Regions from separate parts of the Allobranchiibius huperziae genome, predicted to be linked through region 1. Evidence: predicted binding sites of a transcription regulator. Region 1 holds the regulator's gene; the other holds the start of a gene.
What was found. Region 1 encodes LexA, which represses DNA repair genes until DNA is damaged. Its sites were predicted from a motif close to TCGAACANNTGTTCGA; they were not measured.
Positions count from the first base shown of each region.

Region 1 (7,571 bases):
ACCGCCCTTGAAGATGAACCCCTCCTCCTTGTACCAGTTGAGGATCGAGTCCATCGAGTCGTCGACCGACAGGATGAAGCACGCCGAGACCTGCTGCGGGCTCTTGGTGCCCACGTTGAACCACACCGGGGAGTTGAAGCTGAACACCTGGTGCAGCAGCGCCCAGGTCAGTTCGTGCTCGAAGATCTCCGCGTCCTCGTCGCTCGCGAAGTAGCCGTTGTCGCGCCCGCCCTTGACGTAGGTCAGGACGACACGGTCGATCAGCTGCTTGAGGCTGGTCTCACGCACCGCGGTGCCGAGCGCCCCGCGGAAGTACTTGGTCGTCACGATGGTGGAGGCGTTGAGAGACCAGAAGTCCGGGAAAAGGACACCGCGCTGCTCGAAGATCGTCGCGCCGGTCTTCCAGTTCTGCTGCACGACGTCGCGCTGCTCCCAGGTCACCTCGTCGTACGGGTGGACGCCGGGCGTGGTGAAGATGCGCTCGATGTGCACCCCACGGTCTGCGCGGGCGGCGTCGGCGCGGGCGCCGGTGGTCTCGGTCATGCTGTTCCTCCGTGTGACGTGGTGAGCTGGGCTGCTGATGCGGGTGGTGCTGGTGATGCTGTGGGGCCTTGCGGTACGCGCACGGGTTACTGCTGCAGCACCCGGCGCACGGGATAACCGGGTATCAGTGATCCTCCCCGGCACCACTGACAACGGGATCGTCGGCGGCGTACGAGGGGCCGAGCACCTGACGCTCGGCGCGAAGCAGCGCGATCGCCGCCTCGAAGTCGCCCAGGTCGTCGAAGGCCTGGTAGACAGAGGCGAATCGCAGGTAGGCGACCTCGTCGAGGGCACGCAACGGGCCGAGGATCGCCAGACCGACGTCATGGGCGTCGATCTCGGCCAGTCCCTGCATCCGGATGGACTCCTCCACCTGCTGGGACAGCAGCGCCAGGTCGTCCTCGGAGACCGGGCGGCCCTGGCACGCCTTGCGCACCCCGACGAGCACCTTCTGGCGGCTGAACGGCTCGCTGGCTCCGGACCGCTTGACGACGGTCAGGCTCGTGGTCTCCATAGTGGAGAAGCGCTTGCCGCAGCTGGGGCACTGGCGGCGCCGTTTGATGCAGGTGCCGTCCTCGCTCGAGCGGGAGTCGACGACGCGACTGTCCTCGTGCCGGCAGAACGGGCAGTGCATGCGTGTCTCCCTCACCCTCGACGATCGGCTCACACCGATCACTCGCCGTCCACGCCGTAGCCCCGCCGAACGAGCCGCCCACCTGTGGGTAACTCGTGGACAACCGGGGGATATCCGCGCTGTGCCTTGGGATAACCCGGGTCGACCTGGGGACTACATGTGGACAACTTACATCGATGTAACTACTAGATGTAGGGATCGTATTCCGGTGGAGGGGGTGATGCAACCTTTAGAGACTGCCCGGTTTCCGCGGGGTCGTTCGTGCTGGTCAGAGGGCCGCCGAGGGCGACACGGAGGCGGTGTCGGCCCTGCTACGGGGCGCCAGAAGGCGCGCGGCCGGACTCAGCGAGGCAGGCGCAGTTGCTCGCCGGCGAACACCTGCAGGGTGTTCAGTCGATTGGCGGCCTGCACCCGCTGCACCGCATTGCCGATCGGCAGCTGGGGGTAGGCGTGGTGGGCGACCGAGGACAGGGTCTGGCCCGACTGGACGACCACGGTGTCGTAGCGCTGCGCGGACCCGCCGCCGCCCACTGCGGCACGGGCTCCCGCCACTCCCCCGACGAGACATAGCAGGAGTGCGCACAGCGTGATCAGCAGGCGACCGCGACGAGTGATGTGCATCGTCGGCGCAGGTGCGTCCACGAGCGCGGGCAGATCAGGGACCGCGCGCAGGTGGCCGCGACGGATGGACGCGGGCGCCGTACGTCGCGATGCGCCGGGACGACCCGGCCGGGCAGGGGTGGCGGGAGTGACCCAGCTGGGAACAGCGGTGACGGCACTCATGAGATCCTCCGATAACTCGTCGATCGTACGTGTGTGCGATCGATCATCTGTCTGATGTCTAGCACGCGCGTTCGAGAAAATCCAGACACGCCCCGAACAGATGTTTGGAAAGTGTGTCCGACTCTCGTAATCTCGTGCTCACCTGCAGAACTGAAACACCGACCACCGACAGCCCCTGCTCAGCAGTTGTGAATCCGCGGAACGACGCCGAATACGGCGACTCATCGGTCCCGGGGACGCAGCCGTTCGGACACCTGGGGCGGGCGGTGGCAGCACGATCCACTCGGAGAGGGACGGACGAAGACCATGGCCAAGGTGCACCAGATGCCCGAGCGCGACGACGACGGTTTGACCACCCGACAGCGGCGCGTGCTGGAGGTCATCCGCAACTCCGTGGACCGGCGCGGTTACCCGCCGAGCCTGCGCGAGATCGGCGAGGCCGTCGGCCTGACCAGCCCCAGCTCCGTCGCTCACCAGCTGTCGATGCTCGAGCGCAAGGGCTACCTGCGCCGCGACCCCAACCGGCCGCGCGCCATCGAGGTCATCTCACCGGACCAGGACAAGGACCAGCGCGGCTACCGGGGCGGGTCCAGCGTCACCAACGCGCCGGACGGTGACCTGAGCGTCGAGGACGAGACCGGCATCGGCGACCGACGACCCAGTGCGTCGTACGTCCCGGTCGTCGGACGGATCGCCGCGGGCGGTCCGATCCTGGCCGACGAGGTCGTCGAGGACGTCTTCCCGCTGCCCAAGCAGATCGTCGGCGAGGGCGACCTCTTCCTGCTGAAGGTCGTCGGCGACTCGATGATCGACGCCGCGATCTGCGACGGCGACTGGGTCGTGGTGCGTCAGCAACCGACCGCGACCAACGGCGACATCGTCGCGGCGATGCTCGACAACGAGGCGACCGTCAAGACCTTCAAGCGCACCGGGGGCAAGGTCTGGCTGATGCCGCACAACACGGCGTACGACCCGATCGACGGCGACGACGCCGTGGTGCTGGGCAAGGTCACGGCGGTGCTGCGCAGGGTCTGAGCGACCGCGGTCGCCCGGCGCTCCTCAGGCGCGTTAGACGCCCGGTGCACCCACGGCCGGCGCTCCCAGTCGGTCCGCCAGCGCCGTCAGGGTGCTGCCCAGCGGCGCCTCAATCTTCAGGTCGGTCTCGCCGTCCCCGCGGGTCCATCCGTCGTTGATCACGATCACGGGCACGCCGATGCGGGCGGCCCGGCGCACGAACCGGTAACCGGACATCACCGCGAGCGACGACCCCAGGACGAGCAGCGCCGACGCCTCTTCGACGAGGCCGAAGCATTGCTCCACCAACGGTTTCGGCACCGATTCGCCGAACATCACGACGTCCGGTTTCAGCAGGTCCGAACCGCACACAGGGCAGTCGGCCGTGACGAACGCGCGCACGATCGCCTCGGGCAGCGCGACGTCACCGTCGGGTCGGACCGCGCCTCCGATCGCGCGGTCGAATCCGGGGTTGGCGTCGCGCAACCAGTCGTCCATGTCATCGCGGCGATGCGTGCTCGAGCAGGCCATGCAGACCACCCGCTCCAGGTTGCCGTGCAGCTCGAGCACCTCGCTCGCACCGGCCGCCTGATGCAGCCCATCGACGTTCTGGGTGATGACGCTCGTCAGGGTGCCGGCGGCGAGAAGCCTGGCGACCGCGCGGTGGCCGTCATTCGGTCGGGCAGCCGCAAAGCGTGGCCAACCGACGTAGGAACGTGCCCAATACCGCTGCCGCGCTTCATGACTGGCGCGTAGCTCGGTCACCGTCATCGGCTGCACCCGACGTACGCCGCGGGCGTCGCGGTAACTCGGCAGACCCGATTCGGTGGACAGGCCGGCTCCGGTCAGGGCGACCAGCCCGCCATCCGCCAGGTAGCTCGCCAGTCCGTCCCATTGATCCGGGCGCACTCCCTCGGGCACCGGGGAGACCGCAGACTCGAGCACGTCATCAGTGTCGCACCGGCCCCGTGGCCCCGTGGGTGCGCGGGTGGCCACTGCGATGCATGGCTGGTGCAGAACGAAAGCACGAAGATGGGTTCCGATGGATAACCTTCCATTATATGATTGGCGGATGATCGACGCTGCGGGCCTGCGGGTCATCCGGGCCATCGCCGACGAGGGCAGCTTCACCGCTGCGGCCACCTCTTTGGGCTACTCCCAGCCCGCCATCTCCCAGATGGTGCGCCGTCTGGAGGACCGGATCGGCACCGTCCTGGTCGAGCGCCTGGGCCGCAGCGTGCGGCTGACCGAAGCCGGCGCGGTGCTGGCCCGTCACGCGGGCCCCGTGCTCAGCGCCCTCGAGGCCGCCGAATCAGAGGTCGCCGCGATCGCCGGGTTGCGCGCCGGCCGCGTCCGCCTGATGGCCTTCCCCTCCTCCTCCTCGACACTCGTCCCGCACGCGCTCGCGATGGTGCGAAAGGCCTACCCCGACGTCGAGGTGACCTTCACCGAGGCCGAGCCCCCCGAGTCGCTGGCCGCACTGCGGGCCGGCGAGTGCGACATCGCCGTCGCGTTCGCATACGACGGTGCGCCGCTGGCCCGCGGCGAGGACGACATCGAGGCGTTCCAGTCCCGCAAGCTGCTCGACGACGAGGTGCGCCTGGTGGTGCCGTCGGACCACCCGCTCGCCGGCGCCGCGTCGGTGCGGATGACCGACATGGTCGACGAGCAGTGGATCGCGGGATGCCCACGATGCCGCGGACACCTGCTCTCCCTGGCCGAGCGCGCCGGATTCAGCCCGTCGGTCTCGTTCGAGACCGAGGACTACGTAGCGGTGCTGGGTTTCGTCGCCGCGGGCCTGGGGGTCGCCCTCGTGCCCGACCTGATCCTGCACTCGGCGCACAACGACGGCGTGACGATCCTGCCGATCAAGCCGACCCCCCGTCGGACCGTCTACGCCGTCACCACCCCGGACCTCACGCGCGTGCCCGCCGTCGCCGCGACCCTGGAGGCGCTGTGCGCGGCGTCCACCTCGGTGCGGTCGGCGACACCGGTCGCCTGAGACTCCCCCACCTGCCCGTCAGGGCCTGTCGACGGTGACCCGCCCGTCGCGCACAGCCACGACCACGTCCCCTCCGCGGTCGGTGCGGTAGGTCGCTCCGGGCAGGCTCTTCAACAACGACAACGTCGAGGGCGTCGGCAGTCCGTAGTCGTTGTGAGCACCGACGCTGATGATCGAGATCGGTGCGTGCACGAAGCGCACCAGGTCGGCGGACTGGTTGGCCGAGCCGTGGTGGGCCACCTTGAGCACGTCAAAGGGCGGCCCCGTCGGCTGATGACTCAGCTCGCCGTACACGGCAGCGCCCGCCTCACGCTCGATGTCACCGGTCAGAAGGATCCGCAGGCCGTGGGTGCGCACGTCGAGGGTGATGCTCGCGTTGTTCTGGATCGAGCCGGCGTCGATCTCGCGGCTCGGCCACAGCACGACGGCGTGCACCCCGGGCCAGTTCACGGTGTCTCCCGTGACCAGGGTGCGCACCGGAATGTGGCTCGCGGCGGCAAGCCGGTGCACCAGCGGGGCGTTGCTGGCCGCCTCCCGGGTACCGGGCGCGCTCGTCGCGACCACCGGCGTCACGAAGATCTCCCCGACGGATCGCCCCCGCAGGGCACCGGTCAGACCGCCGACGTGGTCGAGGTGGAAGTGAGTGAGCACGATCGCGTCGATACGGGTGACGCCGGCGCGATGCAGGCAGGCGTCGATGTGCTGCGGGTCGGGCCCGGTGTCGACGACGACGCCGTGCCCCGGAGTCGTGGCGAGCACCCCGCCGTCGCCCTGCCCGACATCGCAGGAGATCCACACCCACCCCTGCGGCGGCCAGCCGAGATGCGGCAGCGGCCACGCCGCGGCCGTCAACGCCAGCGCGCAGCCGGCGGCCAGCGCCGGATGGGTACGGGCACGCCCCCACAACCCGACGCCGCCCCAGATCGCGAGCACGGTGAGCGCGCCGAGCAGGAGCGCACCGCCCAGCCCGCTCGGCCACGGCAGGACCCCGCCCGGCACCCGGGCGCCGACGTGGGCCACCCAGGCGATGCCCCAGGCCGGGACGGCCGCGCACCACGCCGGAACTGCGGCGACCGCCGGACCGAGCGGGCTCGCCAGCACGGTCACGACGCCGGCGAGGGTGGCCGGCTCGACGAAGACCGCAGCGAGCAGATTGGCGGGCACCCCGACCAGACTCACCGACGACTGCAGCAGCACGATCACGGGGGCGCACGCCGCTTGCGCTGCCAGCGGGATCGCGATCGCGTCGGCGACCGGTCGCAACCTGAGGGGCAACCGCGCCGCCATCGCGTCACTCCACGGCCGGGCGAAGAGCAGAAGACCCAGGGTGGCCAGGGCAGAGAGGGCGAACCCGTACGAGCGGGCCAGCCACGGATCCCAGGCCAGGAGTACGACGATCGCCGCCGCCAGCGCGGACGAACCGACCCGGCGGCGTGACATCGACACCCCGAGCAGACCGACCACGCCCATCACCGCGGCCCGTAGCACGCTCGGCTCGGGTCGGCACAGCAGGACGAACCAGCCGAGGACGAGCAACGCGAGCGGCGTACGCCACCGGCGCGGGACCCGGCACCAGCCCGCCAGCCAGCCCGCACCGACGAGGACGAACGTGACGTTGGATCCCGACACCGCGGACAGGTGGGTGAGCCCGGTGGCCCGCATGTCGTCGTTCAACCGCGTGGGCATCCGCGCGGTATCGCCCGTGACCAGGGCCGGGACCAGGCCGCGCGGATCGGCGGGCAGCGATGCCGTCGCGGCGCGGGTGTCGGACCGCAACGACTCCACCCACCGGGTCAGCGGACCGGGCCTGCCGACCACGCGCGGGGGCGATCGAGCGTCGAGAAGGGCCGTGACGTCGTCACCGGCATCCGCCGGTTGCAGCCGCCCCGTGAACTCGATGCGGTCGTGCCAGGCCGGTGCCCGCCACGTGGGCCTGGCGAAGACCAGCACGGGGGTATCGGGGGTGCTGCGGGCGCCCCGCCCGACGACCGCACGCACCGAGGCGCGGTAGATGACCGTCGGTCGCGCCGGATTCGTCACGACGAGACGTGGGTCGGATTCGACCACGGCGGTCACCCGCACGATCGCCCGCTGAGCTGCCAGTGTCTCGACAGGGCCCGCGGTGCGGGCGCTCTGGTGGGCTACCAATGCGCCGAGCAGCAGCGCGGTGCAGAGCCAGCCCAGGGCGATGCCCGCCCGCCACCCCGAGGAGCGGCGCCCGCGGCCGACGAGGAGGCAGAGCACGCCGAGGACGAGGCATCCGATCGCGATGCCGAGGACCACGGTCACGGGTTGCGGGAGGGCCACCACGGTGCACGCCCAGGCCATGAGTGCCGGCACCAGCATCCGCAGGTCCAGCGGCGGGCGGCCCACCGGCTCGCCGTCTCCCTTCTCCAGGTCGCCGGAAAGGCGATCCGCGCTCATACCGTCACGTGCGGTCGTAGCCGCGCGAGCACCTTGTCGCCGATGCCACTCACCTCCCCCAGCTCGTCGACGCTGGTGAACCGGCCGTTCTGGGTGCGCCAGTCGACGATCCGCTGGGCGAGCACCGGTCCCACCCCCGGCAGTGCGTCCAGGCTCGTGACGTCCGCGGTG
Region 1 is NZ_JACCFW010000001.1:2,293,377-2,300,947, forward strand. It holds gene HNR15_RS10780 (vitamin B12-dependent ribonucleotide reductase) at 1-543, opposite strand, end outside; gene nrdR (transcriptional regulator NrdR) at 668-1,177, opposite strand; gene HNR15_RS10790 (hypothetical protein) at 1,520-1,960, opposite strand; gene lexA (transcriptional repressor LexA) at 2,267-2,995, shown strand; gene HNR15_RS10800 (NAD-dependent protein deacetylase) at 3,029-3,919, opposite strand; gene HNR15_RS10805 (LysR family transcriptional regulator) at 4,047-4,976, shown strand; gene HNR15_RS10810 (ComEC/Rec2 family competence protein) at 4,995-7,400, opposite strand; gene HNR15_RS10815 (ComEA family DNA-binding protein) at 7,397-7,571, opposite strand, start outside.

Region 2 (7,571 bases), 360 kb from region 1:
CGCCCGGTGCGCGGTCTGCGGAAACGTCGTGGCCATCGACCGATTCGACCAAGGAGCGATCATGACCGACGACCACGACCCGACCACGCCCCACGACCCTGCCACGGAGGACACCCGTCGCACGCCCCGTTGGATGCGCAGCCGGAAGACCGCTGTCGCTGGAATCACCGCCGTCGTACTGGCGGGAGGTTGGGCGGTGTCGAGCACACCCGGAGCTCAGGCCGCATACGAACAGGCCGATGCCGTCAACCATCAGCTGGACCGGACGAGCGCGAACCTGGACCGGTTGACCGCCGACCACCACGCAGGAGGTGCTCCCAGGAACACCGCACCGAAGGACGCGGCGTTCCAGCGCTCGCTGAACGCACTGGTCACGAAGGACGGGATTCCGGGTGTCGAGGCGTTCGTGCGGCAGTCCGACGGGAAGGTGCGCAGCTACACGGCCGGTGTGGGCAACCTGAACACCCGGACGCCCGTCCCCGCGGACGGCGAGGTGCGGATCGCGTCCAACACCAAGACCTTCACGGCGACGGCCGTCCTGCAGTTGGTCGGAGAGGGTCGGATCGGCCTGGACAAGCCGATCGAGACCTACCTGCCGGGCCTCGTACGCGGGAAGGGAATCGACGGGCGCCACATCACCGTGCGCAACCTGCTGCAGCAGACCTCGGGCCTGCCCGACTACGACACCCTCGTGGCGTCCAAGGGCCTGCTCGCGGTGCAGCACACCTATTTCGAACCGCGCCAGGCGCTGGACGCGGCACTCACCGCTCCAGCGGAGTTCAAGCCGGGGACCAGCTGGGCCTACAGCAACACGAACTACGTGCTGGCCGGACTGATCGTGCAACGGGTGACCGGTCGTCCGATCGGGGAGGTCATCACCCAGCGGGTCATCGACCGCCTCGGGCTGCGCCACACGTACTGGCCGAACACGGGGGTGCAGACCATCCGTGGACGGCACGCGCAGGCGTACTTCAGGGCCAAGCCGGGTGCGAACCCGGTCAACGTGACCGAGTTGGATCCGTCCCTCGGGTGGGCCGCGGGGCAGCTGATCTCCACGCCGAGTGACCTGTCCACGTTCAATCGCGCGCTGCTCGACGGCAAGCTGCTCGCGCCCGCACAGCAGCAGCAATTGCTGACCACCGTCGCCGCGCCCGGCTTCGAACCGGAGAAGGGCTGGTCCTACGGGCTCGGCTTCGCCAAGCGCACGCTGTCGTGCGGGGTGCAGGCATGGGGCCACGGTGGCGACATCACCGGGTTCGAGACCCGCAACCTGACCACTCGGGACGGGCGCAGCGTCGTGATCGCGACGACCGCGCTGCCGACCAAGATCGAGGGACTGGTGCACGTGAACGCGGCGGTGCAGCAGGGCATCTGCGATATGGCCTGATCCGGGCTCCTGTCACCGATGGCAGCGTGGGCGACGTCTTCTCGTCGTCCGCGCTGCCGACGCGCGACCGCCTGGCTGATCCGGACGTTGATGGTGCTCGCACCAGATCCGACCGCCTCCTAGTCACCGCCGAAGATCTCGCGGACTTCTTTGAGTGCGTAGTAGACCAGGACGTATCCGGCCACCGGATCCGCCCACCACCACCCCGCCAAGAGATTGAGCAGCAACCCGAGAAGCACGGCGGCCGCAAGCAGGCCGTCGATGAACGTGACGCGACCCTCGGTCGCCAACACAGGGTTGTCCAGAGCAGCGCCGGTGCGGGCCTTGCCCGCTGCGAGGACGAACATGACCGCCGCGGTCACGGCCGTCCACACGATGCCCAGCGGTGAGTGGCGTGGGTGATACCCGATGGCCAGCACCCAGGTGGACTGCACCAAGAGGTAGAGCGCCAGTGCGCCGAACGCACCGCCGATGAGGCGCAGCGCGAAACGCCGACGCTTTTCGCCGCTGCCGGCCAGTTCCCAGATCACGACGGTCGATGCGCCGATCTCGATGACCGAGTCCAGTCCGAAACCCGCCAGAGCCACCGATCTCGCGGCGACCGCCGCAGCCGCGAGCACCACGATGCCGACGACGTTCCAGGCCAGCGTCACGTACTCCAGCCGGAAGCCTCGACGTAGGAGCACCGCCCGCGCGGAGGCATCGACAGCAGTCACAGCCGAAGTATCGCCGCCGAAGGTTGAGGTCAGCTTCCGGGCGGCACCGGTGGGTCCGTGCTTCGTTCGGTGCCGACACATCCGCCGGGCCGGGTGGGCATCAGTCCGGGGGTGAGGTCCCAGGTGACACCGGTCGTGGTGACCTGAGCGGTGAGCAGGTCGCGGTGCACGATGGTGTGGTGGCGGGCGCACAGCAGCGCTGCGTTGGTCAGTGTTGTCTCGCCGCCGGCCCACCAGGGCCGCACATGATGTGCATCGCACCAGTCCGGTGGGCGGTCGCAGCCGGGGAAGGTGCAGTGCTGGTCTCGGTGAATGATCGCGGTGCGTAAGCCCCCGGTGAACAGGCGTTTGGCGCAGCCGACGTCCAACGGTTCCGACTCGGTGCCGAGGACTGCGGGGATGAGGTCGGCGTCGCAGGCCAGCCTGCGCAGGGTGCCCGCGTCGAGATAGTCCCCGTCGGTGGTGCGTCCAATCCCCGGAAGGTACGTCGGGGCGAATCCGTCTTCGCCCGAGCCGTGTTGGCCGAGCCGACCCGCGTCCCAGAGCCCCTCGTACAGGGTGTTGTAGTCCATCGTGACCAGGATCTTCGCGGTGCCGCCGAACTCCCCGACCGGCCGCGGGCTGGTGCCGTCGAGGACGCCGGCGGAGGTCTCGACGAGTCGCACCAGCGCATCCGCTCGCCGCTTGGCCGGGGTGCGGGTGTCCCGCCCGGGCGCACTGGTCCCGGTTTGCGGCAGCGGCCCGACGTTCGGTGCGTCGCACGGGTCGTCGGTGCTGGTGGCGCAGGGCTGTGGTGCAGGCGCGGACAGGGCGCGCAGGGCGTGTTTGACCACCGCGGCGTGGCCACCGGACAGTTCGGCGACGAACCGGGTCAACCCACTGGGTAGGTCAGCCCAGAACACCGACTCGCATTCCTGCTGGCGCTCCTCATCCCGCACCAACCGCTGCGGGGCGTACTCCCCCAAGATCCGGGTGGTCAACTCCCGCAAGGCGCGCGGCCCATGCTCCGACAGCGACAGGTACCGGCCCAGCAGCTCATCGCGGTCGGCGCTGGGTAGTTGCGGCAAGACGTGCGGCACCTCACGAAAGGCCGCCGCGGCGACCGGCACACTCGCCGACCCGGTCGCGAGGGCCTCGGCCACGACTCGGTTGCGCGGATCGGCGCAGTCCACCCCGACCGCCCCGACACGGCGCACCACCACCGGGTCCACGCCGGCAGCCTGCCGGGCCACCCACGCCGGAGCACCCGTGGCGGTGGAATTCGCCACGGTGCCCCGGCTCAGGGCGTCGGTCGTGGCCAGCGCGGCGACGTTCTCCGCCCGGGTGGTGATCCGCAGCATGCCCCCGACCACGTCACCCAGTGCCGCTTCGTCCAGCTGCCACAGGGCGCCCGGCCACTCGTCCAGGCCGTTGGTGAATTCGTTCAACAGGGCCACCAACCGGGCGCCGGTGCCCGGCGCTGCGGGCCGATGGGTGTCGGTCGTCGACTGCGCCATGGCCCCTCCTGCGCTGGCGATGGCACCCCTTGCCATCTACTGTGAATCATACGCCTGTTCGATGTATCGCGCAAGAGCAAAGATGACGAATACGACTGCAGATGATGATGATTCGAGCAATAGTTGTCCACATCCCCCTCGCGTGGCGTGGACGTTCTCGGGGTTATCCACACTGTGCTGCAAGCACCTCGACCCGCGATCCATGACCTCATCGCATCCGACCATTGAGGAGGTGCGTCAGCCCTCTTCAGCCCGTCCAGCGGGTGTGGAACGTCTCGGCGACCGGCACGCCATCGGGTGTCGCCAGCGTGCCGTGCTCGAGGGCGATGCCGCCGACGTTCTCCGCGAGGGCGTGATGCCGACGGAGACGACGGCCCCGGCCACCCCTATTCCTGCGATGGTCAGCCAGGCCAGACGGAACACGTGGTGTGCCTGTGTCAGGCCGACGGGGGTGCCGAGGATCGCGACCAGGATGGAGACACCGAGCACGGTGCCGATCTGTCGGTTCATGTTGATCACCGCACTGCCGGTGGCTGTGCGTTGCGGGGCCAGGTCCGACGTGCCGGAGGACAGGATCGTCGGCAGTGCGAAGCCGACGCCGCCACCGATCAGGAGTTGCCCCGGCAGCATCTGCGTCACCCACTGCGGATGCACTCCCACGGAGAACGCGATGAAGACGTATCCGGCGGCGAGCATCAGACAACCGAGCGCGGCGATCAGGCCGGCTGGGACGCCGCGCCGGGCCAGTCGGTTCGAGATCAGGGCGGTCACCTGGACCGTGGCCGGTCCGGGCGCGATCGCGAGACCGGATCGCACCGGGCCGTAGCCCCACACCTGCTGGAACCACAGGATGGTCGACAGCAGACCTGCGCCGAACGCGATGCTGAAGACCAGTGAGGCGATGTTGGACCAGGCGAAGGTGCGCACGGCCAGCATCGCCGGCTCGATCACCGGCACGGGGTGCCGGGTGGTGCGGTACGCGAAGAAGGCGATTCCGACTACGGCGACGACGAACCCGGCCACGTCGCGCGCGTCCGACCAGCCCCAGTCCGGCCCCTTGACGACGCTGAGCGCGAGGGCACCGATCGCGATGGCGAGGACACCGGCGCCCAGCAGGTCCGGTGTTCGTTCGACGGTGGCGTCGCGGGAGTCCGGGACCCAACGGATCGCGCTGATGACCGCGACGATCGCGATCGGCACGTTGACGACGAACACCCACTGCCACGCGGCCTGGACCAGCAGGCCCCCGACGACCGGACCGATGGCCGCAGCCAGTGCGCCCGTCGCCGCCCAGATGCGTACGGCGCGCGCCCTCCGGTCCGGCTCGGTGGCGCGTAGAAGCAGCGACAGGCTGGTCGGCGTAAGGGCCGCGGCACCGGCCGCCTGCAGGACGCGGAAGGTGACCAACCACCACAGTCCGGGGCTGAGGGCACAGGCAGCGCTCGCCAGTGCGAAGAGGGCGAGCCCGGCGAGGAAGCCCTCCTTACGGCCGTACCGGTCGGCGAGTCGACCGAGCGGCACCAGCAGTGCCGCGTACGCGATGGCGTAGCCGTTCAGGATCCAGCTGAGATCCGACAGCGACGCGCCGTGGAAGTCACGCCCGATCGAATCGAAGGCGACGTTGACGATGAACAGGTCGAGACTGGCCATGAACGCCGCCGCCGAGAGCACCAGGAGGACCCGACCTTGCCGATCCTTGGGAGCCTGCTCGTCGTTCGGCGACGTGGACCGCTTGTGGTTTCGGGTTGCAGGCGACACGTCGTGAGCCTGGCACCTAACTATGCAAATCACAAGCCAGGCTAGGATGGAGACATGGCTTTCGCCCTTTCCGGCGTCATGAGGCGCCGCAGCCGCACCTCACCGGGTGACCGCTGCCCCATCGACCGCACGATGCAGGTCGTGGGTACGCGGTCCGCGATCCTGTTGATGCGCGAGGCGCTCTTCGGGACGTTCAAGTTCGACGATTTCGTCGGCCGTACCGGGCTGACCGAAGCGGTCGTCGCCTCCCGCCTCCGTGCTCTCGTGATCGCCGGCCTCCTGGCGCGCGAGCCGTACCAGGAACCGGGCCAGCGCACCCGGCACGGTTACACGCTCACCGACAGCGGGCGCGATCTCATGCCCGCCGTCCTCTCCCTCGGGCAGTGGGGCGTCAAGCACGCCCCGGGCACGATGGGCCGCCAGTTCTGGCACGCCGACTGCGGAGAACCCGTGCGGGTCGTCGTCGAGTGCGCGGACCACCACGAGCTCGACGTCGAAGAGATCACCGTCGGCTGATCCGGGGCACCGCCTTCCCAAACGACCTCGGGGTGCCTAGCTTCGACGGGGACGATCGGTGACCGGGAGGCAGAGCAGTGATCGAGAGCGCCCTGAGCGTCGACACCGGCGACATCACCATGGAGACCTTCGTCGACGGAGTCGGCCCAGACGTCCTGCTCGTCCATGGCTTCCCGCATACCAGGCTCCTCTGGTCGCGCGTGGCGGACCGACTGATCCAGCGGCGCCGAGTGATCGCGCCCGACCTGCGCGGGACCGGTGGCAGCACCCGCGCGGCGGACGGGTACGACGCGGACAGTCTGTCGACCGACCTGGGCCTGCTGCTCGATCGGCTCGGATCCACCTCGACGGACATCGTGGCGATCGACGCGGGGGTGCCACCGGCGTTCCTGCTGGCCCTGCGTGAACCGGATCGGGTCCGCCGCCTCGTCCTGATGGAGTCGACGCTCGGGGTGCTTCCGGGAGCGGAGGACTTCTTCCGCGCCGGCCCTCCGTGGTGGTTCGGCTTCCATCAGGTGCCGGGCCTTGCGGAGGTGGTGCTCGAAGGACATGAGGACGACTACCTCGACTTCTTCTACCGGACAGGCACGTTCGACGGATCCGGGATCGATGCAGAGGTGCGTGACGCGTTCGTCGCTTCGTACTCCGGTCGCGAATCGCTGCGCTGCGCCTTCGAGATCTACCGGGCGATGCCACAGACCGCCGCGCAGATCGCTGACGCCGTCGCGGGTGCCAGGCTGCGGGTGCCCACGCTCGCGATCGGCGCTCAGCCGGTGGGTGATGCCCTGCACCGGCAACTGACACCGATCGCGGACGATCTGCGCGGCGCCCTGGTCCCGAAGCGCGGACACATCATCCCGCTCGATCAGCCGGATGCGCTGGTGACGTTGCTCGACCAGTTCCTCGACTGAACCCCGAGGCGCCGCAGCGCTCCACCGATTGCGCCCTGCAGCACTCCCCCGGCCGGCGGGTACGTTGGCGGCGTGGCAGGTCCGCCGCGGCAGGTGACGGCGGTGAGGGAGTTGACCCGGATGAGCGCACGGTTGCAGGAGCTCGCCTACAGCGAGACTCCGCGCGGCACCATCAGCCTGCGTCGCCGCCGGGAGCCCACGCTCGACGTCGACGTCTACGAGGTGAAGCTCGACGACGAGTTCCTCATGTCGAGCCTGTTCACCGTCGCGGAGATCGAGCTCGCCAGGCTCGGCCTCGCGCAGACCCGGGGCAGCGACCTGGACGTCGTCGTCGGCGGCCTCGGCCTCGGCTGCACCGCACGGGCCGCGTTGGAAGATCCCCGAGTGCGCTCGATGATCGTCGTCGATGCGTTGGCCGAGGTCATCGACTGGCACGAACGAAAGCTGCTGCCGGGAGCCGACGACCTCGTGGACGACCCGCGGACCCGGCTGGTGTTGGCGGACTTCTTCGCCATGGCCGCCTCCGACGACGGCTTCGACCCGGACGCTGCCGGCCGCCGGTTCGACGCCGTACTGCTCGACATCGACCACACGCCGCGCCACGTGTTGCACCCCGACCATGCGGCCTTCTACAGCCTCGACGGGTTGCGCCGGCTCAAGGGGCATCTGAAACCGGACGGTGTCTTCGCCCTCTGGTCCGACGACCCGCCGGACGATGACTTCATCACGTTGCTGGACGGGGTCTTCGACTCCTCGGAGGCGCACGTCGTCACCTTCGCGAACTTCC
Region 2 is NZ_JACCFW010000001.1:1,935,299-1,942,869, forward strand. It holds gene HNR15_RS09160 (serine hydrolase domain-containing protein) at 62-1,387, shown strand; gene HNR15_RS09165 (cation transporter) at 1,507-2,103, opposite strand; gene HNR15_RS09170 (HNH endonuclease signature motif containing protein) at 2,133-3,599, opposite strand; gene HNR15_RS09175 (MFS transporter) at 3,837-5,357, opposite strand; gene HNR15_RS09180 (winged helix-turn-helix transcriptional regulator) at 5,412-5,873, shown strand; gene HNR15_RS09185 (alpha/beta fold hydrolase) at 5,951-6,784, shown strand; gene HNR15_RS09190 (spermidine synthase family protein) at 6,857-7,571, shown strand, end outside.
Region 2: the regulator LexA is predicted to act here: its motif matches at 3,646-3,661, upstream of HNR15_RS09170 (HNH endonuclease signature motif containing protein).